Regions from separate parts of the Blastococcus sp. SYSU D00820 genome, predicted to be linked through region 2. Evidence: riboswitches for the same ligand, from Rfam matches in the RefSeq annotation. Region 2 holds a riboswitch; each other region holds the start of a gene.
What was found. Region 2 has a riboswitch for cyclic di-AMP ahead of ACI79R_RS01735 (C40 family peptidase). Riboswitches for the same ligand answer to the same signal wherever they lie in the genome.
Positions count from the first base shown of each region.

Region 1: another riboswitch for cyclic di-AMP. It lies ahead of ACI79R_RS10150 (NlpC/P60 family protein); the one in region 2 lies ahead of ACI79R_RS01735 (C40 family peptidase).
Region 3: another riboswitch for cyclic di-AMP. It lies ahead of ACI79R_RS10745 (NlpC/P60 family protein); the one in region 2 lies ahead of ACI79R_RS01735 (C40 family peptidase).

Region 1 is NZ_JBJGZW010000007.1:71,505-76,521, forward strand. It holds gene ACI79R_RS10140 (D-alanyl-D-alanine carboxypeptidase family protein) at 1-1,077, shown strand, start outside; gene ACI79R_RS10145 (hypothetical protein) at 1,147-1,452, shown strand; cyclic di-AMP (ydaO/yuaA leader) riboswitch at 1,710-1,882, shown strand; gene ACI79R_RS10150 (NlpC/P60 family protein) at 2,025-2,999, shown strand; gene ACI79R_RS10155 (M48 family metallopeptidase) at 3,089-4,354, shown strand; gene ACI79R_RS10160 (glycosyltransferase family 4 protein) at 4,351-5,017, shown strand, end outside.
Region 2 is NZ_JBJGZW010000001.1:369,265-381,940, reverse strand. It holds gene ACI79R_RS01795 (AGE family epimerase/isomerase) at 1-733, opposite strand, end outside; gene ACI79R_RS01790 (hypothetical protein) at 730-1,110, opposite strand; gene ACI79R_RS01785 (dihydrolipoamide acetyltransferase family protein) at 1,149-2,570, opposite strand; gene ACI79R_RS01780 (alpha-ketoacid dehydrogenase subunit beta) at 2,573-3,553, opposite strand; gene pdhA (pyruvate dehydrogenase (acetyl-transferring) E1 component subunit alpha) at 3,553-4,704, opposite strand; gene ACI79R_RS01770 (Lrp/AsnC family transcriptional regulator) at 4,921-5,403, shown strand; gene ACI79R_RS01765 (M42 family metallopeptidase) at 5,650-6,720, shown strand; gene ACI79R_RS01760 (DUF3253 domain-containing protein) at 6,724-6,975, opposite strand; gene ACI79R_RS01755 (hypothetical protein) at 7,051-7,569, shown strand; gene ACI79R_RS01750 (serine hydrolase domain-containing protein) at 7,566-8,888, opposite strand; gene ACI79R_RS01745 (DUF3817 domain-containing protein) at 8,924-9,244, opposite strand; gene ACI79R_RS01740 (hypothetical protein) at 9,341-9,880, shown strand; gene ACI79R_RS01735 (C40 family peptidase) at 9,936-11,015, opposite strand; cyclic di-AMP (ydaO/yuaA leader) riboswitch at 11,030-11,147, opposite strand; gene ACI79R_RS01730 (hypothetical protein) at 11,374-11,553, shown strand; partial or broken gene ACI79R_RS01725 (YhjD/YihY/BrkB family envelope integrity protein) at 11,594-12,427, shown strand; gene ACI79R_RS01720 (transglycosylase domain-containing protein) at 12,454-12,676, opposite strand, start outside.
Region 3 is NZ_JBJGZW010000008.1:12,139-17,155, reverse strand. It holds gene ACI79R_RS10760 (Phenylacetic acid catabolic protein) at 1-670, opposite strand, end outside; gene ACI79R_RS10755 (ABC transporter substrate-binding protein) at 875-2,098, shown strand; gene ACI79R_RS10750 (hypothetical protein) at 2,251-2,625, shown strand; gene ACI79R_RS10745 (NlpC/P60 family protein) at 2,684-3,208, opposite strand; cyclic di-AMP (ydaO/yuaA leader) riboswitch at 3,223-3,368, opposite strand; gene ACI79R_RS10740 (hypothetical protein) at 3,694-3,861, shown strand; gene ACI79R_RS10735 (DUF4352 domain-containing protein) at 4,078-4,668, shown strand; gene ACI79R_RS10730 (hypothetical protein) at 4,897-5,017, shown strand, end outside.

The sequences.
Region 1 (5,017 bases), on a different contig from region 2:
GAGCAGCTCGACGTCAACGACCGGACCGCGGCCAGCTGGCAGGCCTACCTCGACGAGCTCCGGGCGGCCGGCGTCACGCCGCCGCCGGCGGCGCAGATGCGCCAGCCGGCGGCGGGTCTGCCGGGTGGGCTGGTGCCCGTCGCGGCCTCGGGCGGCGGTGCCCAGGCGGGCGCGGCGCAGCTGCCCCGCCAGCCGACGTCGCTGCTGGTGCTCCCCGCCGAGACCCTGACCGCCGTCACCACCGCCATGGACGCGCTGAGCCTGCCCTACGCGCCGGGCACCGCCGGGCCCGAGTCGTGGGACTGCGGCTCGCTGGTCCAGGCGGCCTACCGCTCGGCCGGGGTCGAGCTGCCCGGTGACCAGGCCGGGCTGTTCGCCGTCACCGTGCCGGTCGCCCCGGCCGACGTGCTCCCCGGCGACCTCGTCTTCCTGGGCACCGGCGAGTCCGGGCTCGGGCACGTGGGCATCGCCCTGGACCCGCAGACGATGCTGGCCGCCGACGCCCGCGCCGGCGCGGTCGTGGTGCGGCGGCTGCCGGCCGACCAGGTGCTCGGCATCGGCCGGCCGAGCCTCGGGCAACGACCGCCGGTCGACGCCCCGGCGCCGACCGGCGGAGCTCTGCGGGTGGAGTGCGGCAACACCGTCTACCCGCCGAGCTACGACGGCGCGCGCTCGTGGGGCGGCTACCCCAACGGGCTGATCCCGCCCAGCGCCATGTGCCCGTTGGGCGTCGCCGGGCACACGCTGCGCTGCGACGCGGCGGCGGCCTACCGGGCCATGAGCGCGGCCTTCGCCGCGTCCTTCGGGACGCCGATCTGCATCACCGACTCCTACCGCACCTACGCCAGCCAGGTGCGGCTCTACGGGCAGAAGCCCGCGCTGGCGGCGGTGCCGGGCACCAGCAACCACGGCTGGGGGCTGGCGGTCGACCTCTGCGGGGGCATCGAGGTGTTCGGCACCCCGCAGTACCAGTGGATGGTCGCCAACGCCGGCCGGTTCGGCTTCCTGCACCCCACGTGGGCCGACCCGGGCAACGGCCGCGAGGAGCCCTGGCACTGGGAGTACGCCGGCACCTGAGCCGGAATTGTCGGTGGCGCTCCCTACCGTCCGGCGCGGAAGAGAGACCAGCCATCGAGGAGAGCAGCCATGCTCATCGACTGCGACACCTGCACCGCCCGCGGCACCGGCTGCGCGGACTGTGTGGTCACCGTGCTGCTCGGCGTCCCGCCGACGTGGCAGACCGAGGACCCGGCCGTCGTCCCCCTGGCCGGGCGTCCCGCCCGGACGCCGGCACCCGAGGTGGCCGCGCCCGGCCCGGGCGTGGTCGTCGACCTGGACGACGTCGAGCGCCGGGCCGTGCGGGCGCTGGCCGACGTCGGCCTGGTGCCGCCGCTGCGGCACGAGCCGGGGGCGGCCCCGGGGCGGGGGAGCGGGCGCCGGCGGACCGGCTGAGGGGGCGGCCCGGTGACCGGCACGGATCACGGACAGCAGCCGCCGTCTGACGCTGCGTGGGCTCGCGCACCCCAGTGGTCACGCCACGGAGTGGCGTCGCTCCTCACAGTGGGTATTCCCACAATCCAGGGGGTGCGCGTTTGTCACAACTGCATCACGTCCGTACCGTGTCAGCGTCCGACCGAGTGGTCGTCACCCGACACGGGGTGACCTCGGCCGGGCACCGCCGAATCACCGTCCGGTGTGCGGGGGCCCTCGGGTCCGCGTCGCCGGGGGTGAACCGGGGACCCACCGCAGCACTGGGGTGAGTTCTCGCGTGCGCCGGTCCGCCGGGGCACACGTCCCGCGGCAGCGGGGCGCAGAGATAGGGCACCTTTTCTTCCCAGCCCGAACCCGTCAGCTAACTCGGTAGGCGGTTGCTGAGGAAGAACGGAGAGCCGCCGCCCGTGGCGACCCCTCGCCCTGTACTGGGGCATGCACGCGAACAGCTCCACCCCGGCTCCGCGAACGGAGCGGGCCGCCTTCCCCTCTTCCGCCGCCCCGTCGTCCGACGGTTCAGCCGCGGCGTCCTGGTGGGGACCACCGCCGCCCTGACGCTCACCTTCCTGCCGGGCACCGCCGCGGCGGACCCGGAGCAGGCCGGCAGCGCCGCCGAGGCCGCCCAGCTGGTGGCCGACGCCAGCCACCAGCTCGAGGTCGTCTCCGAGCAGGTCAACGAGGCCCGCGAGCAGCTGGCGGCCCAGCAGGCGGCCGCCGAGGCCGCGCGCCAGGCCGTCGCCGACGCCGAGGCGCAGCTCGGCGAGCTGGACGGCCAGATCCGCCAGGTCGCCCGCAGCGCCTACACCAGCAGCAGCGACATGGCCACGCTCGACCTGCTGATGACCAGCGAGTCGGCCGAGGACTTCGTCGCCTCGCTGGCCACGCTCGACCAGATCGCCGGGCACACCACGGCCGTCCTGGCCGACGTGTCCGAGGCCGCCGAGGCCGCCGAGCAGGCCCAGGCCGACGCCGACGCCGCCGAGGCGGAGGCCGAGCAGACGCTGGACGACCTCACCGCGCAGGAGCAGCAGCTCCAGGACGACATCGCGGAGTACCAGGCCCAGTACGACCGGCTGTCGGCGCCGCAGCAGGCAGCGGTCGTCGCGGCGCACGCCGGTGAGTCGGTGCCCGTGGTCGCTCCGGTGGCGGCCGCCAGCGGCGCTGCCCAGGTGGCGGTCGACACCGCGCTGGCACAGGTCGGCGACCCCTACGTCTGGGGCGCCGGCGGGCCGAACTCCTTCGACTGCTCGGGCCTGACCCAGTACGCCTACGCGGCGGCCGGGATCAGCCTGCCGCACTCCAGCCGCATGCAGTCGCAGATGGGCCAGGCCGTCTCCCGGGCCGAGCTGCAGCCGGGCGACCTGATCTTCTACTACAGCCCGGTCAGCCACGTCTCGATGTACATCGGCAACGGCCAGATGGTGCACGCCTCGACCTCCGGCCAGCCGGTCAAGGTCGTCAGCGTGGACTCGATGGGCGGGATCACCGCGATGCGCCGGATCGCCTGACGACAGGGTCCAGCGACGCGGGCCGGTGACCTCCCTCGAGGTCACCGGCCCGCGTCGTCTCCAGGGCCGGCCGCTCTAGGATCGGCCGGGTGAGCGCCCGTCGGGCCGCGCTGGTGGTCGCGGGCGTACTCGCCGCGGCCCTGGTGCTGGTCATCGTCCTGCGCACCCCGTGGACGCTGCTGCCCGAGCCGCCCGGCGGAGCGACACCGATCCGGCCGGGCGAGGGGCTGCCGGCGGACGTGGTGGCCCGGGCCGAGGCCTTCGCCGCGTCGATCCGCCCGGCGTCGCTGACCTCGCTGCTGCTCGGCCTCGCCGTCTCCGCCGTGCTCGGCCTCACCCGGCTCGGCGGGCGGCTGGTGCGCCTGGTGGCCCGTCCGCTGGGTGGTGGCTGGGGATGGCAGGTGCTGCTCGGCACGATCGCGCTCCTCGTCGTCGGCCGGCTGGTCACCCTTCCGGTCTCCGCCTACGGCGAGGTGCTGCGCCACCGGTACGGACTGTCCACCCGCAGCTGGCCGCTGTGGCTCCGGGACGTCGCCGTCTCCACCGCCATCGACGCCGCGCTGACGGCGGTGGGCCTGCTGCTCCTCGTCTGGCTGGTGCGGCGGGCTCCGCGGACCTGGTGGGCCTGGGCGTCGCTGGGCGCGGCCGGCCTGGTCGTCGCTGGCTCGTTCCTGTACCCCGTGTTGATCGAGCCGGCGTTCAACCGCTTCGAGTCGCTGCCGGCCGGCCAGCTGCGCACCGACCTGCTCGAGCTCGCCGAGGAGAGCGGCACCCCGGTCGAGGACGTCCTGGTCGCCGACGCCTCGCGACGGACGACGTCGTTGAACGCCTACGTCTCCGGGTTCGGGTCGACGCGGCGGATCGTCCTCTACGACACGCTGCTCGACCAGCTGCCCGACGACGAGATCGAGTCGATCGTCGCCCACGAGCTCGGCCACGTGGCCACCGACGACGTCCTGACCGGCACGCTGATGGGTGCGCTCGGCGCCGCGGCCGGCATGGCCGCGCTCGGCTGGCTGCTGAGCTGGACGCCGCTGCTGCGCCGGGCCGGCGCCGAGTCGCCCGGCGATCCCCGGGCGGTCCCGGTGGTGCTGCTGCTGATCGGCGTGGGCGCCCTGCTGGGCACCCCGGTGCAGAACCTGGTCTCCCGGCACGTCGAGGCCCGGGCCGACCTGCACGCCCTCGACCTCACCGGGGATCCGGAGGCCTTCGTCGCGATGCAAAACCGGCTGGCGGTCACCAACCTCTCCGACCCCGATCCGCCGGCCGCCTGGCAGTGGTTCTTCGGCTCCCACCCGACCGGGCCGCAGCGGGTGGCGATGGCCGGTGACTGGACGAGGCTGGGACCGCGGTGACCGGCACCGGGCGCACCCTCGTCGTCACCAACGACTTCCCGCCGCGCCAGGGCGGCATCCAGACCTTCGTGGCCGCCCTGCTGGCCCGCCGGCCGCCGGAGTCGCTGGTGGTCCTGGCCTCCCGGTCCCCGGGGTGGGAGGAGTACGACGCCGCGCTGCCCTACCCGGTGGTGCGCCGGCCGACCGCGATGCTGCTGCCGACACCGGGGACGGCCCGGGTGGCGGTGGACCTGGTGCGCCGGTACGGCTGCGACACCGCGTTCTTCGGGGCGGCCGCGCCGCTGGGCCTGCTGGCACCGCGGCTGCGCGCCGCAGGGGTCCGGCACCTCGTCGGCGCCACGCACGGGCACGAGACCGGCTGGGTCGCCGTGCCCGGCGGGCGGGCGCTGATGCGCCGGATCGCCACCGGGCTGGACACGCTCACCTACATCAGCGAGTACACCCGCAGCCGGCTGGCGCCGGCGCTGGGGGAGCGGGCCCGGCTGGCCCAGCTGTCCCCCGGGGTGGACGTCGAGGCGTTCTCCCCGGCCGCCGACGGCGCGGTGGTGCGCCGCCGGCACGGCCTGGGGGACGCGCCGGTGGTCGTCTGCGTGTCCCGGCTGGTGCCGCGCAAGGGCCAGGACGTGCTCGTGGCCGGCTGGCCGCAGGTGCTGGCGCGCCACC
Region 2 (12,676 bases):
GCGCCCACTCGAACTGGTGCCCCACCGTGACGCCGTAGGGCCGGAAGGGGTCGGCCGGCCGGTCGCGGTTGTGCTCGGGCAGCGGCACCCAGTCGGCGGTGAAGTGCTCGGGCAGCCGCCAGCCGCGCTCCCGCGCGAAGCCGTGCACGATCCGCTCGGTGCTGCGCAGCGCCTGGTCGCGGAGCCGGGCGGCGGTTTCCGGGTCGGTGGCGGCCAGCGCGTCGGCGGCGGCCAGCGAGGCCTCGACGCCGTGCATGTTGGCGTTGGCGCCGCGGTAGCCGTCGCAGGCCGACCAGTCCGGCGTCCACTCCTCGCGGGCCAGCCCCGCGGCGTCGTCCCAGAACCGGTCCTGCCAGACCGCCAGCGCCTCGTCCAGCAGCGCCCGGCCGCCCTCGACCCCGGCCGTGGTGGCGGTCGCGCCGGCGAGGACGACGAAGGCGTGCACGTAGGCGGCCTTGGTGCCGTCGTCCTCCGCCGCCCGCCAGCCGCCGTGCTCCCCGTCGTGCAGCGGACCCTCGGCGAGGGCCCGGAGACCGGACCGGACCAGCTCGCCCGCCTCCGGCCGGCCGAGCAGCTCGGCCAGGCCGAAGACGTGCGTCATCCGCGCGACGATCCAGGTCTCCTGCGGCCCCGGCAGCACCCGGACGTCGTCCCCGAGGGCGCCGAAGCCGCCCTCGGGGACGCGCGCGCGGGCGGCGAAGGCCAGCAGCCGGTCGAGGTCGGTCGTGGTCACAGCGCCGACCGCCGGTCCGCCGCGACGGCGACCGCCAGCCGGGCGGTGACCACGCCGATGACGACCAGGCAGAGCAGCCGCACGAACCCGCCTCCGATGTCCGCGCCCTGCCCGTCCGCCAGGAGGGTCATCCCGTCGATGAGCACCATCACCACGGTCGCGGCCATCACGACCCCGCCGACCGCCCGGCTCCCCTGCCCGCTCCCCGACAGCAGCAGGACCCCGCCCGCGACCGCGCACAGGTAGCCGATCGTCTGCAGCAGCCACGGCACGGTGCCCTCGCCGGTGGCCGGCCGGGAGCCGGCCACGGCGATCGCGGCACCGGTGAGCACGACGAACAGCAGCAGCGCGACGAGCGCGGGGCGGCGACGGTCCACGGCGGCATCCTCCACCCTGGGACCGGCGCCGGGCCGCCTCAGAACGCGAGCGCTGCCGCGGGGTCGTGCAGCACGGCGCCGACGTCGGCCAGGAACCGGCTGCCCAGCTCGCCGTCGATCACCCGGTGGTCGAAGGAGAGCGCCAGCGTGGTCACCTGCCGCGGCACGACCCGGCCCTTGTGCACCCACGGCATCGGCCGGACCGCGCCGAAGGCCAGGATCGCCGACTCACCGGGGTTGAGGATCGGCGTGCCGGTGTCGACGCCGAACACCCCGATGTTGGTGATCGTGATCGTGCCGCCGGCCATGTCGGCCGGGCTGGTGCGCCCGGCCCGCGCCGTCTCGGTCAGCTCGCCCAGCGCCCGTGCGAGCTCGGGCAGGGAGAGCCGGCCGGCGTCCTTGACGTTGGGCACGAGCAGCCCCCGGGGCGTCGCCGCGGCGATCCCGAGGTTGACCCGGTCCGGGACGACGATCTCCCGGGCCGCGTCGTCCCAGCGGCTGTTCACCATCGGGTGCCGGCCCACGGCGAGCAGCAGCGCCTTGGCCACGAACAGCAGCGGGCTGACCTTGACCCCGGCGAACTCCGGCCGCGCGGCCAGGCGCGAGCGCAGCTTCATGGTGCGGGTGACGTCGACGGTGAGGAACTCGGTGACGTGCGGCGCGGTGAACGCGCTGGCCACCATCGCCGCCGCGGTGTGCTTGCGCACGCCGGTCACCGGGATGCGCTGCTCCCCGCCGGCGGGCACCGCCGACAGCCGGGCGGCCGCGGTCGGTGGCGCGGCGGCCGCCGCCGCCTCGACGTCGGCCCGCGTGATCACCCCGCCCGCACCGCTGCCGGTCAGCGCGGTGAGGTCGACGCCGAGGTCGCGGGCGAGCTTGCGCACCGGCGGCTTGGCCAGCGGCCGCGGGCGGCCGGTGCCGGGCCGGGCCGGCGCGGTCGGCGGGGCCTCGGTCACCTCGGCGTGCGACTCCACCGCGCGGCCCATCTCCAGGCCGCCGTGGCGCACGGGCTTGGTGTCGACGTCCGGCGCGGTCGTGAGCACCGGCGCGACCGGTGCGGTCGCCCGCTCGGCGACCGCGGTGCCCGAGCGGCGCGGCCGCCGGCGCGGCTCGGTGGCCCGGGGCCCGTACCCCACCAGGACGGCGGTGCGCCCGGCCGCGGGCTCGCCGTCGGCCGGGGTGCGCCCGTCCGCTGCCGGACCGTCGGAGGCATCGCCCCCGACGTCGATGGTGATGATCGGCGCGCCGACGTCGACGGTGTCGCCCGCCGCGTGCAGCAGCTCGGTGACGGTGCCGGCGAACGGCGAGGGCAGCTCGACGGCGGCCTTGGCCGTCTCCACCTCGCACAGCGGCTGGTTGACCGTGACGGTGTCACCCACCGCCACCAGCCACTGCAGGATCTCGCCCTCGGTGAGGCCCTCGCCGACGTCGGGGAGCCGGAACTGACGCAGGGTCGGCATGGTCAGAACCCCATGAGCCGGTCGACGCCGTCGAGCACCCGGTCCAGGTCGGGCAGGTACTCCTCCTCCAGGCGGGCCGGCGGATAGGGCACGTCGTAGCCGGCCACCCGCAGCACCGGCGCCTCCAGCGAGTGGAAGCAGCGCTCGGTGACCCGGGCGGCGATCTCCGCGCCCATGCCGAGCGTGCCCGGCGCCTCGTGCACGACCAGGCAGCGGCCGGTGCGGCGCACCGAGTCGTAGACCGGCTCGAGGTCCAGCGGGGAGAGCGTGCGCAGGTCGACGACCTCCAGCGAGCGCCCCTCCTCGGCGGCGGCCTCCGCGGCCTGCAGCACGGTGCGCACCATCGGTCCGTAGGCCAGCACCGTCACGTCGTCGCCCCCGCGGACCACCCGGGAACCGAACAGCGGCTCGGGCGTGGCGTCGAGGTCGACCGGTGCCTTCTCCCAGTACCGGCGCTTGGGCTCCAGGAAGACGACGGGGTCGGGCGAGGCGATGGCCTGCTGGATGCCCCAGTAGGCGTCGACCGGGTTGCTCACCGCGACGACCTTCAGCCCCGGGGTGTGCGCGAAGTAGGCCTCCGGGCTCTCGCTGTGGTGCTCGACCGCACCGATGCCGCCGCCGAAGGGGATGCGGATGACCACGGGCATGGTCAGCCGGCCCTGCGAGCGGGCGTGGATCTTGGCCACCTGGGTGACGATCTGGTTGTAGGCGGGGAAGACGAAGCCGTCGAACTGGATCTCGCAGACCGGCCGGTAGCCGCGCATGGCCAGCCCGACCGCGGTGCCCACGATGCCGGCCTCGGCCAGCGGGGTGTCGACGACGCGGTCCTCGCCGAAGTCCTTCTGCAGGCCGTCGGTGATGCGGAAGACCCCGCCCAGCCGGCCGATGTCCTCGCCCATGAGCACGACCTTGGGGTCGTCCTCCATCGCGCGGCGCAGGCCGAGGTTGAGCGCCTTGCCCAGGGTCAGCGTCTCGGTGGCCATCAGCGGTGCGCCCCCTCGAACGAGGCCTGGTACGCCTCGAACTCCGCCTGCTGGGCCGCCAGGTGCGGCGTCTGCTCGGCGTACACGCCGTCGAACATCGACGACGGCGGCGGCGCGGGCATCCCGATCGTGCCCGCGCGCACCCGGGCGGCCAGCTCGTCGCCCTCGGCGTCGACCGCGTCGAAGAAGGCGGCGTCGGCGATGCCCTCGTGGGCCAGGTACACCTTCAGCCGGGCGATCGGGTCGCGCAGCTTCCACTCCTCCAGCTCGTCGGCCAGCCGGTAGCGGGTGGGGTCGTCGGAGGTCGTGTGCGCGCCCATCCGGTAGGTGAAGGCCTCGATGAACGTCGGGCCCTGGCCCTCGCGGGCGGCGGCCAGGGCGGCCCGGGTGACCGCCAGGACGGCGAGGACGTCGTTGCCGTCGACCCGCACGCCGGGGAAACCGAACCCCGACGCCCGCTGGTACAGCGGCACGCGCGACTGGCGCTCGATCGGCGCGCTGATGGCGTACTGGTTGTTCTGGCAGAAGAACACCACCGGCGCGGAGAACGCCGCGGCCCACACCAGCGACTCGTTGACCTCGCCCTGGCTGGTCGCGCCGTCGCCGAGGAAGGCGAGCACGGCCTGCTCGGCGCCGTCCCGCTGCACGCCCATGGCGTAGCCGGTGGCGTGCAGGGTCTGGGCCCCGATGACGATCGTGTACAGGTTGAAGCCGGTCGCGACCGGGTCCCACCCGCCGTTGTCGACGCCCCGGAACAGGCTCATGACGTGCAGCGGCTCGACGCCGCGCACCCAGGCCACGCCGTGCTCGCGGTAGGTGGGGAAGGCCATGTCGTCGGGGGCCAGGGCGTGCCCGGCGCCGACCTGGGCCGCCTCCTGGCCGAGCAGCGAGGCCCACAGGCCGAGCTCGCCCTGCCGCTGGAGGGCGGTGGCCTCGACGTCCCAGCGCCGCACGAGGACGAGGTCGCGGTACAGGCCGCGCAGCTCGTCGGGGGTCGGGTCGATCGAGTAGTCCGGGTGCTCGACCCGCTCGCCCTCGGGCGTGAGCAGCTGGACCAGCTCCGGCTGCGCCGGCAGGTGCGGGGCGGCCGCGCCGGGTACCGGGTCGACCGCCGCGGCGGGTGCGGACCGCGCGTTCGCGGGTCGGCTCATGGCAACTCCTCGTCGTCTCCCGCGCACCCGGGGTCGCCGGCGTGCTGCGGTCGGTGGACGTACGTGACGCCGGGGTGTGACGTCACTCACGACATCGTGACACGACCCGCCCCGTTCCGGAGCGAAACATCGACCGTGCGTACTGCGCAAGGACCGTCCCGTACACCGCGCACTCCGCGCAGTAGTTGGGCGTCCACGCATGTCAGACTGCGCGCCATGCCGCAGCTCGACGCCACCGACGCCCGGTTGCTCCAGGCGCTGACCGAGGACCCCCGCGCCTCGGTCATGGCCCTCTCCCAGCGGCTGGGGCTGGCGCGCAACACGGTGCAGGCGCGGCTGGCGCGGCTGGAGTCCGGCGGGGCGCTGGCCGGCTACGACACCCGGCTGCTGCCCGAGGCACTGGGCTACCGGCTCGGCGCGTACATGACCGTGCAGGTGGTGCAGCGCAGCCTCGCCGAGGTGGGCGAGGCCCTGGCCGGCATCCCGGAGGTGCTCGAGGTGACGGCCCTGTCCGGCGCCGCCGACCTGCTGGTCCGGGTGGTGGCGCGCGATGCCGACGACCTGTGGCGGCTGTCCGAGCAGGTGCTCGCCATCCCCGGCGTCGAGCGCACCGACACCGCCCTGGCGCTGCGCCGGCTGGTCGACCATCGGGTCGCCCCGCTGGTCGAGCGCGCGGCCGGGGAGGCCGCCCCCGAGTAGGGCTCACCGGGCGGGCGCCGAGCAGGCCGCGGGCATCCTCGTGGCCCGGCACCGCATCCCCGCCGCGGCGGTCGTCGACGGGAGCACCGACCCCCTGACGGGCCGGTTACCCGGCGTGAGGCGGGGGCACCGCAGGCCGAGGACCCCGGGGTTGCCGGCGACCGCGGGTGCCCAGGCTCGGCGGTCGAGACCACGGCCGCCGAGCCGCCTTCGCCGGCCCAGCGCCGTCCGTCCCCGAGGAGAGCCGTGCCCCGCCCGTCGTCCGAACTGCTCGACGAACTGCTGCGCACCTACGGGCCGGTCGGCCAGGAGGACGCCGTCCGGGACGTCGTGCGCCGGGAGCTCGAGCCGCTCGCGGACGAGACCTGGGTGGACGCCGCGGGCAATCTCGTCGCCCTCGTGCGCGGCGAGGGCCGCCCCGGCACCCCGGTCGTGCGGGTGGTGGCCCACCTCGACGAGCTCACGATGATGGTCAAGCGGGTGGAGCCCGACGGCACGCTCCGGGTCACCTCGCTGGGCGTCATGCACCCGGGCAACTTCGGGCTGGGCCCGGTCGCCGTCCTCGGCGACGAGGAGACGCTGACCGCCGTGCTGACGCTGGGCTCGGAGCACACGACCACCGACAGCCCACGGATCTGGCAGACCAAGCCGGACCAGGGCGACCAGGCGCTGGACTGGTCGCACGTGTACGTGTTCACCGGCCGCACCGCCGAGGAGCTCGCCGCCGCGGGGGTGCACCCGGGCACCCGCGTCTGCGTGCACGACAGCCGCCGGGGCCTGCTGCGCTTCGGCGACTTCCACGGCAGCTGGTTCCTCGACGACCGGGCCGCGCTGACCGCCCTCGTCCGGGCCGCGGAGCTGCTGCGCGCCGGCGGCCCGCCACCGGCCGACGTCTACCTCGTCGCGTCGACCAGCGAGGAGATGGGCGGCATCGGCGCCGGGTACGCCGCGCGGACGCTGCCCGGCGACGTCACCCTCGCCGTCGAGGTCGGCCCGGCGGAGGCCGAGTACCAGGTCTCGGTGGACGACGGCCCGGTGGTCGCCTACGCCGACGACTCGGTCGCCTACGACAAGCGCATCTGCGACCACCTGCTCGCGCTGGGCCGGGAGCTCGGCCTGGACCCGCGGGCCGCCGTCTGGCAGTCCTTCGACTCCGACGCCTCGCACGCGAAGGCGTCCGGGCAGACAGCGCAGGCGGCGCTGCTGTCGCTGCCGACGCTGTCCACGCACGGCTACGAGGTCATGCACACCGAGACCGTCGAGCGCTGCGCCCGCCTGCTCGCCGCCTACCTGCGCCGGCCCGTGCCGGGCAGCTGATCGTCAGCGCGGGCGGCGGATCCGCACCGGCCCTCGGGCGGTGGCGACGTCGACCACCTCCCCGCCCTGGATGACCTCGACCGCGCCGGTCACCGCCAGCCGGCCGGCCGCGGCGCGGGCGTCGGGCATGAGCGCACGCCAGCCGTCCGCGTCGAGCGCCCGGGCGGCCTCGGACGGGCAGATCGAGGCGCCCGGACGGCGCTGGTCGAGCAGCACGCCGATCAGCCGCTCCAGCTCCGCCGCGACGCCCTCCACTCCCCCAGCGTCGGTGTCCCCGGAGCCGGCCGCCACCCGCGTGTCCCGGCCGGCGGGGCGGGTACCGCCCCCGACATGGCGAAACGGACCCCCCTGGGCACCATCGGCAAGGGACGGCGGGGCATCAGCCCGCTGAGCTGGGCACTGCGCGGCGCGGCCGCCGGCGCGGCGGGGAGCACCGCGCTCAACGCGGTCACCTACCTCGACATGGCCGTCCGCGGCCGGGGCAGCAGCTCGACCCCGGAGCGGACGGTGGAGGCGCTGGCCGGCAAGGCGCACGTGCCGATCCCCGGCGACGAGGAGACCCGGCAGAACCGGCTGCAGGGGCTCGGGCCCATGACCGGCCTGGTGGCCGGCGTGGGGGTCGGCGTCCTGACCGGGCTGGCGCGGGCGGCGGGCTTCCGCTCGCAGCCCCTGGTCGGCACCGCGCTCACCACGCTCGGCGTGCTGGTCGCCGCCAACGGCCCGATGACCGCGCTGGGGATCACCGACCCGCGCACCTGGTCGGCCACCGACTGGATCAGCGACCTGGTGCCGCACCTGGCCTATGGCGCGGTGGTCAAGACGACCATGGACGCCTTCGACCGGCTCTAGCGCCAGCCGCGCTCGTCCACCCCGCCGGGCACCGGCGCCTCGGGGTCGTACGGCGTCCGGGTGAAGACGAACGAGCCCAGGTCGAGGTGGTCGGGGGCGATTCGCAGGGTCTCGCCCGCGTGGTAGCCGTCCAGCCCCAGCCAGGTGCCGTCCGCGCGCGGGGCGAACCGGCTGGCCCGCCCGGCACGGCCGGGCAGCGGCCCCAGGTGCAGCAGGCCGCCGGGGACGGCGCGGAGCACGTAGGGCGCGGGCCCCCAGAACCAGACGCCGAGCAGGTCCAGCTCCAGCGGGGACGGCGAGGGCGTCCACGGCTCGACGATGCGGGGCTCGGCCTCGCGCAGGTCGGCCAGCAGCCCGGGCACCAGCACGTCCATCCCGCTGGTGGTGTTGGCCAGCGACACCGCGCCCGTCTGCTCCTCGCGGTCGACGAAGACCCCGGCCAGGAAGCCCGGCATCGAGCCGCCGTGACCGGTGAGCGTGCGGCCGTCGATGCGCAGCACCTGCAGGCCCAGCCCGTAGGCCGACCAGCCCGGCGCCGAGGAGTCGACCCCCGCCGGCACCCCCATCTCGTCGAGGGTCGCCGGCGCCAGCACGTCGCCGGTGTCACCGAGCAGGAAGGCGGCGAACCGGGCGAGGTCGGCCAGCGTGGCCCACAGCTGTCCGGCCGCGGCCATCACCCCGGCGTCGAACTCCGGCTCGGGCAGGACGACGTCGGCCCACGGGTGCACCGCGCGCCCCTCGGCCGCCGGCGCCTGCGGGCGGGTCGTCGTCCGCGACATGCCGAGCGGGGCGAGCACCTCGTCGCGGACGACGTCGGCCCACGGCCGCCCGCGGTGCCGCTCGACGAGCTCGCCGAGCAGGCCGAAGCCGAGGTTGGAGTAGTGGAACCGGCGGGCGGCACCCAGCACGACGGCGTCCGCGGTCAGGGCCAGCTCGTCCAGGGAGCCGCCGGGTACCCGCTCCCACCAGCCCCCGGGCGTCTCGGCCGAGGCGCCGGCCAGGTGCGCGAGCAGCTGGCCGACGGTCCGGTCGCCCAGCGGCGTGCCGGGCACGTGCCGCTCCAGCGGGTCGTCCAGGTGCAGCCGGCCTTCGTCGCGCAGCCGCATGACCACCACGGCGGTGACGGTCTTGCTGATCGAGCCCAGGCGGTACTGCACGTCGGTGTGCGGCTCCGGGACGTCGCCGCGGCCGGCCGACCACGCGAGCCCGCCGTCCCGCACCACGCCGGCCACGACGCCGGGCACGCGGCCGTCGCGCTGGACGCGCGCGACGCGGGCCAGCAGGGTCCGGGCGGTGGCGGGCAGCACGGGCTCGGGCATGACGGCGACCGTAGGGCACCGCGCCCGGCACGGCGTCAGGCGGCCGCGGGGGCGGCGTCCAGCCGCCCGGTGCGCAGCGCCCACCGCTCGAAGGCGACCGTGGCGAACGGCGGCACCGAGCAGGCGAGCGCGACCAGCGTGGTCCAGGCCGACCACCGCAGCGCCCGCGCCGTGACCAGCGTGACCAGGCAGTACAGGACGAACACCCCGCCGTGGATCGGCCCGAACACCTGGACGCCGACCTCGGAGGTGCCGGCGATCCACTTGACGTACATGCCGATCAGGAGGCCCAGCCAGGACAGCGCCTCGGCGACGGCGACGATGCGGAACAGCGGGACGGCGGTGCGCGGGCTCATCGGGTCCTCGGGGGTCGGGGGTCTCCCCGGTCCAACGGCGGGGCCGGGTGGGGCGTCCCCGCGTCGAGGTGTGACCTCCGTGGCAGGGTCGGGCCCGTGCGGGGGCTGGCGCGGCGGGAGTTCTGCCTCGTGCTGCTGCGCCGGATGGCCGACCTGCGCCCCGACCTGGTCGCCCAGGCGCTCCCCCGGCTCGGGGCCACCCGCGGCGAGGCGCACGCCGCGCACACCCGCTGGCAGGCCCTGCAGCACAGCCCGCGGGCGCCGCGCGGCCTGGCCCTGCGCACGGCTGTCCTCGGGCCGGCCGAGGTGGAGCCCCGCCGCTTCGGCGACCTGGACCTCGAGGTGCGCCGGTGGCCGGTGCCGCTGTGGCCGCACCTGCGGTGGCAGGTGCTGTCCGGGCCGGGCGGCGAGGTGCTGCACGGGCACCTGGTCCGCGCCCCCGGCTCGGCGGTGCCGCCGGCCCGCCCGGGCGCGCTGCGCGTCTGGGAGCACGTGCTGGACGACGTGACGGGGCTGCCCGGCGCGGTCGACGTCGACCCGGGGGTGGTCACCCGCTGGGAGGTCGCCCTCCCCGGCGGCCGGCGCGCGCGCTTCGTCTGGGGGCTGCTCCAGGCGGTCGAGGAGTCCGGGAGCTGAGACGCCGGAGCCCCGGCCGCCAGGTGGCGGCCGGGGCTCCGGGCGAGCGCGAGGGTCAGGCGGCGAGCCGCCGGGCGCCCGCGTAGCCGCCCATGACGTCGATGCTGGCCACCTTGACCACGTCACCGGAGGTCGGGGCGTGCACCATCTGGCCGTTGCCGATGTAGATGCCCACGTGGCTGACCGGGCTGTAGAAGAAGACCAGGTCGCCGGGCTGCAGGTCGGCGCGGGAGACGGCCTGGCCCATCGTCGACTGCATGCGGCTGGAGTGCGGCAGGCTGATGCCGGCGGCGCGGTAGGCGAACTGGGTCAGCCCGGAGCAGTCGAAGGAGCTCGGTCCACCGGCGGCCCACACGTAGGGCTTGCCCCGCTGGGCCATGGCGGTGTCGACGGCCATTTGGGCGGCGTTGCTGCTGGCCACCACCGGGGCCGACGGCGCGGCGGCCGGTCCGGCGGCCGGCTCCTCGCGCTCGTCGCGGCTGGCGCCGGCGACGGTGCCCCCGTGCGTGCTGGCGGCCTCGATCGCGGCACGCTGCTCCGCGGCGCTGAGCCGCTCGAAGTCGGCCCGGTAGTCGGCGATCTGGGCCTCGAGGTCGGCCTGCTGGGCGGCGACCGCGTCGAACGTCTGCTGCGCCTGGGCGGCGGCGGCGTCGGCGGCGGCCTGGGCGGCCGCGGCGGAGTCGAGCGCGCCGACGGCCTGGGCGAGCACCACGCCCTGGTGGTCGGCGACGGTCTCGAGCAGGCCGACCCGGTCGACGAACTCCTCGGCCGAGCCGCTGGTCAGCATGGCCTGCAGCGAGCCCATGCTGGGGCCGGTGTAGGCGGTGCGGGCGATGTCGCTGACCTGCTCGCGGGCGGCCTGCACGGCGGTCTGCGCGGCGGCGGCCTGGGCCGCGGCGGCCTGCGCGGCGGCCTGCTGGGCGGCCAGCTCGTCGCGGGCGACGTTGAACTCCTCGGTGATCACCTCGAGCTCGTGGCCCCGGGCGGCGAGGAGGGCGGCGGCCTCGGCGGAGCTGGTCGGCTCCTCGGCAGCGGCCGGCCCGGGCACGAGGGCCACCCCGATCGCCCCGGCGAGGACCAGTGCGGCGCGGCGCCAGCCGCGACCGGCGCGCACAGTGCTGTTCGCAGTCGCCATGGTTCGGCGGCTCTCCGTTCTCCCATGGCCGCCTACCGGGTTAGCTGACGGGTTCGGACGGGAAGTCGCCCGGTGCGCGTGCGCACTACACCCCAGTGCTGCGGTGGGTCCCCGGCCCGGCGTTCCCCGAGGGGTCGACCGGCTCGACGGCGTCCACGGGGTGTCACCCATCTCGGTGACGGAGCGCCCCGTCGGACGTACTCACCGTAGGGGGCGTTATCGCCCCGTGACAATCACCTGCGTGTAATTCGTTCGCTCACAGTGAGCGATCAGCAACACATTGCGGCGGGCCGACGCCGTCTGCTGCCCGCGGGCACCCCGGGGTTTCGGCCGGCGCTCTGCCGCGCAGGAGGTGGGCATGCGTCCCGTCCTGTATCTGAAGAAGGCCCTCGTCGTGGCCGCCGTCGCCGGCTCCCTGACCGGGATCGCCGCCTGCGGCGACAACAGCGACCTCGACCGCGGCACCACCGAGTGCGGCAGCGCCGAGGACAACGCCAACTGCGAGGACAGCGAGGACGCCCCGACCCAGGGCGGCTGAGCCCCGTCGCGCGCCCCTCCCGAGCTGCTGGCACGATCCGGTGAGCCAGGCCGCGTCCGATCCGTCCCCGCCGGCCGGGGCCTGGCGCGGCCTGCGTGCCGAGACCGGCACCCTGCTGCGCGGCGTCCGGCTGCGGCTGCGCGGCCGGGACCTCGCGCTGATCGCGGCCGGGCTGACCTTCTACGCCGGCATCGCCGTCGTCCCGCTGTTCGTGGTCGCCTTCCGGCTGACCGGCCTGCTGGCCGGCGCGGACCGGGTCCGGGAGCTCGGCGACCGGCTGGCGGGCCTGCTGCCGGACGCGCTCGGCGCACCGGCGGCCCTGCAGGGGCTGGTCGACGCCGCGCTGGGCACCGACCTGCTGGGGCTGCTGATCGCGCTGGTGCCGCTCTCGCTCTACGGCGAGGGCCTGCGCCGCGCGCTCCTGCGGTTCACCAGCCAGCGCGACACGCTCACCGGCTGGCGCGGCCGGCTGCTGGCGCTGCCGCTGGTGGTCCTCACCCCGCTGCTGCTCTACCCCCTGCTGCTGGCCGCCGACACGATGGCCGGCCTGGCGGAGGACGGCGGCGCCGGCGCCACCATCGGCCGGTTCGCGCTGGGCTACTACTCGGTGCTCTTCGTGCTCACCGTGCCGCTGCTGTGGGGCTACGGCGTCGTGGCCGCCGGCCGGGTGCGGCCGGCGGCCCTGGTCTGCGGCTCGCTGTTCATCGCCGCCTGCCTGTCCGGGTTCCTGCAGGGCTTCGTGCTGTTCCTGTCCCTGCCGCTGGACCTCGGTGCGCCCTTCGGCGGCCTCACCGGGGTGGGCGCGGCCGTGGCCATCGCGCTGTGGATGTTCCTGCTGCACCTGGTGGTACTGGTCGGCTGGTTGCTCACCCAGTCACTGGCCGACCGGCTGGACCGGCGTCAGCCGCCCGGCCGGGTGAACCCGGGCGGCGGGGGCGGCGGCACCCCGGGGGTGCCCGGCGCGGGCGGTTCGGGCGCCGGTTCGGGCTCCGGTGCCGGTGCCGGTTCCGGCTCGGGCGCCGGCGGCGGCTCGGGCGCCGGGGCGGGTGGCGGCGCCGGGGTGCCCGGGTCGGCCGGCGGCGGCTCGGGAGCGGGCTCGACGTAGTCGGCGCCGTTGCTGACC
Region 3 (5,017 bases), on a different contig from region 2:
GCATCGGCCGGGTGTCGGCGATGTACTGCTGGCGCAGTTCCTCGTTGCTCTTCTGGCGCAGTCCCCAGGTGACGTACTTCTCCGAGAAGCCGGAGTCCGACCGGCCGAACATGTCCAGGGCGGCCGGCCACCAGATCCTGATCTTCTCGTTGGCCTCGGCCAGCCCCTCGGGGGTCGAGCAGATCCGCCGCAGGTTGTTCATGCCGAAGGTGGCGTGGAAGACCTCGTCCTTGTGCAGCCGCTCCGCCACGGTGAGCAGGGGCTCGTAGGGCACGCCCTCCCAGGTCTCGCCGATGTAGCAGCCCACCCGGTCGCCCAGGCCGTTGAAGAAGGCGAGGTCGCAGAAGCTCTCGATGGGGAGGTGGAACAGGTACTGCTGGATCTCGCCGTCGACCGGCCCGTGGCCGAGGCTGCGCAGGATGCGGGAGGTGATCACCCCGTGCTCCACCTCCTGCTGCATGAGCTTCGCGTAGGTGACCTTGAGCTTCTCGTCCGGGATGTGCGTCATCCCGGCCACCCAGAGCTTGTTGAGCAGGTCGGTGTAGTGGGGATTGGTCGAGTTCTCGAGGTGGTGGGTCAGCATCCGCACCAGGAGCGTGCGGAACTCCTCCGGCATGTCCTCGTCGCCCTCGCGGTAGATCCGGCGTTCCCCTGTCGTCGCGACGCTCATGACGGCTACCTCCCTTGTCGTGACCTGCATCGCAGAGTAGGTTCTGCCGACAATTCGGTCAACCGACCGGTCGGGAGAAATATTGTCCGGCTCGGTTGGTCGAGATCTCCCCTGGCGGGCCGGTCGGGGGCGGTGGCACCTGTTCGATCAACTCCCGTAGCGGACGACGTGCGACGGAGCACGTCCGGACACCCGGAGGCATCCATGGCAGTCCCCGACCTCTCTCGCCGTCAGTTCCTGGGTGCCGCGGGGGTGGGCATCGGCGGTCTGGCCCTCACCGCGTGCTCCGGCGGAAGCCTCGGTGGCGACGACGGCGGCGACGGCGGCGGCGGTGGCGGCGGCGGTGGCGGCGGCTCGATCACCGTCGGGCTCGTCATCCCGCAGGCCGGCGTCTACACGCCGATCGGCGTGGACATGCAGAACGGCTGGCAGTTGTGGCTCGACCAGAACGACGGCCGGCTCGGCGAGTACGAGGTGGAGACCGTCACCGCGGACGAGGGGGAGGGGCCCGACACGGGCGTGCCCGCCATCCAGGGCCTGCTCTCCGATGTGGACGTCGTCGTCGGCGTGGTCAACTCGGCGACCGCCCTCGGGGTGGCCGAGCAGTTCAACGAGGCGCAGAAAGTGCTGTTGATCGGCAACGCCGGTGCCGGGCCGATCACCGGCGAGGCGACCAACCCCTACGTCTGGCGGGTGTCGTTCACGAACGCGCAGGTGGCGGCCGCGATGGGTGACCACCTGGCCGCCGAGGGCATCGGGCCGGTGTTCGTCATGGCACCCGACTACGCCGCTGGGCAGGAGGTGGTGGCGGGCTTCATCCAGGCCTACGAGGCCGGCGGCGGAACCGTGGCCGGGCAGGCGCTCACCCCCTTCGGCACGACGCAGGACTTCCAGCCGTTCCTCTCGGGCGCGCAGTCCTCGGGCGCAGCCGCGGTGTTCTGCTTCTATGCCGGCGGTGAGGCGGTCGCCTTCGTCAAGCAGTACACCGACTTCGGGCTCAAGGACACCATCCCGCTCTACGGCTCCGGGTTCCTCACGGAGGGCAGCGTGCTGGAGGGCCAGGGTGCGTCCGCGATCGGGGTGCGCACCTCGCTGCACTACTCGACGGAGATCGACAACGAGGCCAACCAGGCCTTCGTCCAGGCCTACGAAGAGGCCTACGGGGTCCTCCCGACGGTGTACGCCATGCAGGCCTACGACGCCGCCAACGTCCTCACCCGGGCCCTGGAAGCGGCCGGTGACGTGTCCGGCGAGGCGTTGACCGCCGCGCTGCAGGACCTCGGCGAGGTCGACGACAGCCCCCGCGGCCCGTGGACCTTCAACGGGCAGACCCCCGAACAGACCATCTACCTGCGGGAGGTGGCCGACGAGGGCGGCGTGCTGCTCAACACGGTGGTCTCCGAGCTGGGCGTGTTCGCGCAGCCCTGATCCGTCGCGCTCCGTCACCGGAGGCCCGCCGGTTCACCCGATCCGCCGCCGCCCTCACCCACACCGATGGTCGGAACGGTCCCGCGTGCATGCGCGGTGGTGGGCTGGGCACCGCGCGGTACAGCACCAGCACGACACGGGGGAGGACGACGGTGTCCGAGATGTACGAGCCGAACGGCGGCGAGGCCGTCCGCACCGCTCCGCTGACCTGCGGCCGCACGGGCGTCGGCCATGCGCCGAACCGGGTGCACATCCTGCTCAGCCAGACCGCGCCGGCCGAGGACTGGCTGCCCGTCGTCGTCATGGACGCCGCCGATGAGGCCGTCACCCTCGCCGTCTTCGGGGAGCTCGAGCGCTTCGCCCACCACGACGCCGACGCGGTGGCCGCCGCCGTCCGCGACGCCGGGGCGCACGGCTTCTACAACCTGCGGTTCAACCTGCTGTTCCTGAGCACCTGGCCGCGCGACGCGGAGGCGGTCTTCTCGCTGCAGCCGGCGCACCGGCCCTACGCCGGCTGCCGGTCCTGACCGCGCCGGAGCCCCGGCCGCGCGCGGCGGCCGGGGCTCCGGGCGTCGGACCCGAGGGTCAGGCGATCCGCCGCGCGGAGTTGTAGCCCGGCATGTCGTCCACGTCGACCACGGCGACCGGCTTGCCGTAGGTCGAGGAGTGCACCATCTGCCCGTTGCCGATGTAGATGCCCACGTGGCTCACCGGGGAGTAGTAGAAGACCAGGTCACCCGGCTGCAGGCTCGCCCGGTCGACCGGCGCGCCCATCGTCGACTGCATGCGCGACGAGTGCGGGAGCTCGATGCCCGCCGCCCGGTAGGCGTACTGCACCAGCCCCGAGCAGTCGTAGCTCGACGGCCCCGAGCCACCCCAGGCGTAGGGCTTGCCCTGCTGGCTGAGCGCGGCGTCGACCGCGGTCTGCGCCGCGGCGTTGGGTGCCGCGACCGGCGCGGCAGCAGCGGGAGCCGCGGCCGCAGGGGCCTCGGCGCTGGCGGAGGCCACCGCCGGGGTGAGGGCCACCCCGGCACCGGCCGCCAGGGCGATGACGGCGCCGCGCAGCGAGCGGCTGGACCGGCGGGGCAGGGACGTGCGCATGGTCGTCATGGACGACGGTTCTCCTCTGTTCCGTGCACCGCCTACCGGGTCAGCTGACGGGTTCGGGCGCGGAAGTCGCCCGGCGCCGTCCGTTCCCGGACAGCGCTTCACCCCAGTGGATCGGTGGGTCCCCGGCCCGGGCGGATGCCCGGTTCGGCGGTGTCCGGCGAGTGCGGCCAGGGTGCGGCAGCGGGTGCGGGTCTCGTCCGGACCGCGACGACGCTAGGTACCGCCCGCCGAGGTCTCCACCCGGCCGACGGCGCCGACACGCCTGCCCGACCGGGAGCGGATCCGGGCGTTGCGGAGCCGGAGTGCGCGCGCCCACCTGCCCTTTCGCGGAGGACGGCGACGGCTGCGGCCCCGACCCTTCCGAGATCGCCGCGTACCGGCGCTGCGTGACAGCCCGTAGCCACGCATGATCACCCGTGCGCGATGATTCGCCGTCCCGGTGTGCGGGCAGACTCCCTGGCAACCAACCGAGGGAGGTTCCGACCATGGGCATGCTCCGCAACCTGGCGGTCGCCGGTATCGCCAAGAAGGCCTACGACCTGGCCCGCAAGCCGGAGAACCAGGCCAAGATCAAGCAGCTGATCGCGCAGATGGGCGAGCAGAACAAGAAGCGCGGCGGCGGCGCCGGCCGCGGCCGCGGCCCGGTGCGCTGACCCGCAGCCGAACACACCACGCGACCCCCGCCCGGGCCTTCCGGGCGGGGGTCGCGTGCGTCGGGAGCCGACGTCCCTGTGAGGCGACAGGGAGTGCTGTGACCACAGGGATCCGAAATGGGGCCGTTCCGAGTCGTCTCGGTACTGGTCCGCCGATGACGACGTCGAGCGGGCCCCCGGTCCGCGCTCCGATCCACCGACGCACCGAGGAATCCCATGGTCCAGAACCTCCAGGCGCCCGCCGAGCAGCCCGCGCCCCCGCAGCCCACGAGCAAGCCCTTCTACAAGAAGGCGTGGTTCCTCGCCCTGGTCGCGATCGTCGTCATCGCCATCATCGCGACGCAGACCGGCAAGGGCGGGTCCGACGACTCCTCCGCCGGCTCGGCCTCCGGCGGCTCCAGCGAGTCGTCGTCCGTCGGCATCGGGCAGCCGGCGCTGGACGGCAAGTTCCAGTTCGTCGTCAACGGCGTCGACTGCAGCGCGACCAGCCTCGGCGACCAGTACGTGAGCATCACCGCGCAGGGCACCTTCTGCATCGTCGACCTGACCATCAGCAACATCGGCAACGAGGCGCAGAGCTTCTTCGGCGAGAACGCCACCCTGCGCAACGCCGAGGGCCAGGAGTTCAGCGCCGACACCGAGGCCTCGTTCTACCTGCCGAACTCGGCCTCGCTGTACGAGGAGATCAACCCCGGCAACACGCTGAACAGCAAGGTCATCTTCGACGTGCCGGTCGGCACGACGCCGGCCTCGCTCGAGCTGCACGACTCCGCCTTCTCCGGCGGCGTCACCGTCGCGCTCCAGTGACGTCCTGATCCCACCGCAGACGACCCCCCCCCGGACCTCCGGGCGGGGGTCGTCGGCGTTCCGGGCGGGATCGGTGGGACGGCGGAGTCATCCGGGACGGCGTCGGACCGTAAATGCCCGACGACCGCTCCCGCGGGTGCGACGGTCACTCCCATGCACCAGTCGCACCACCTCCGGTCCCTGCCATCGACGCCGCTCCGCCGGCGCCCGCGGTTTCCCGCGCTCGCCGTGCTCCTCGCCGCCGGCGTCGCCGTCTCGGCGTGCGGGGGAGGGGACGACGCGTCGGCCGACGCCGAGAGCACGCCCTCGGTCGTCACCGAGACGGTGACGGCGTCGCCCAGCACCCAGC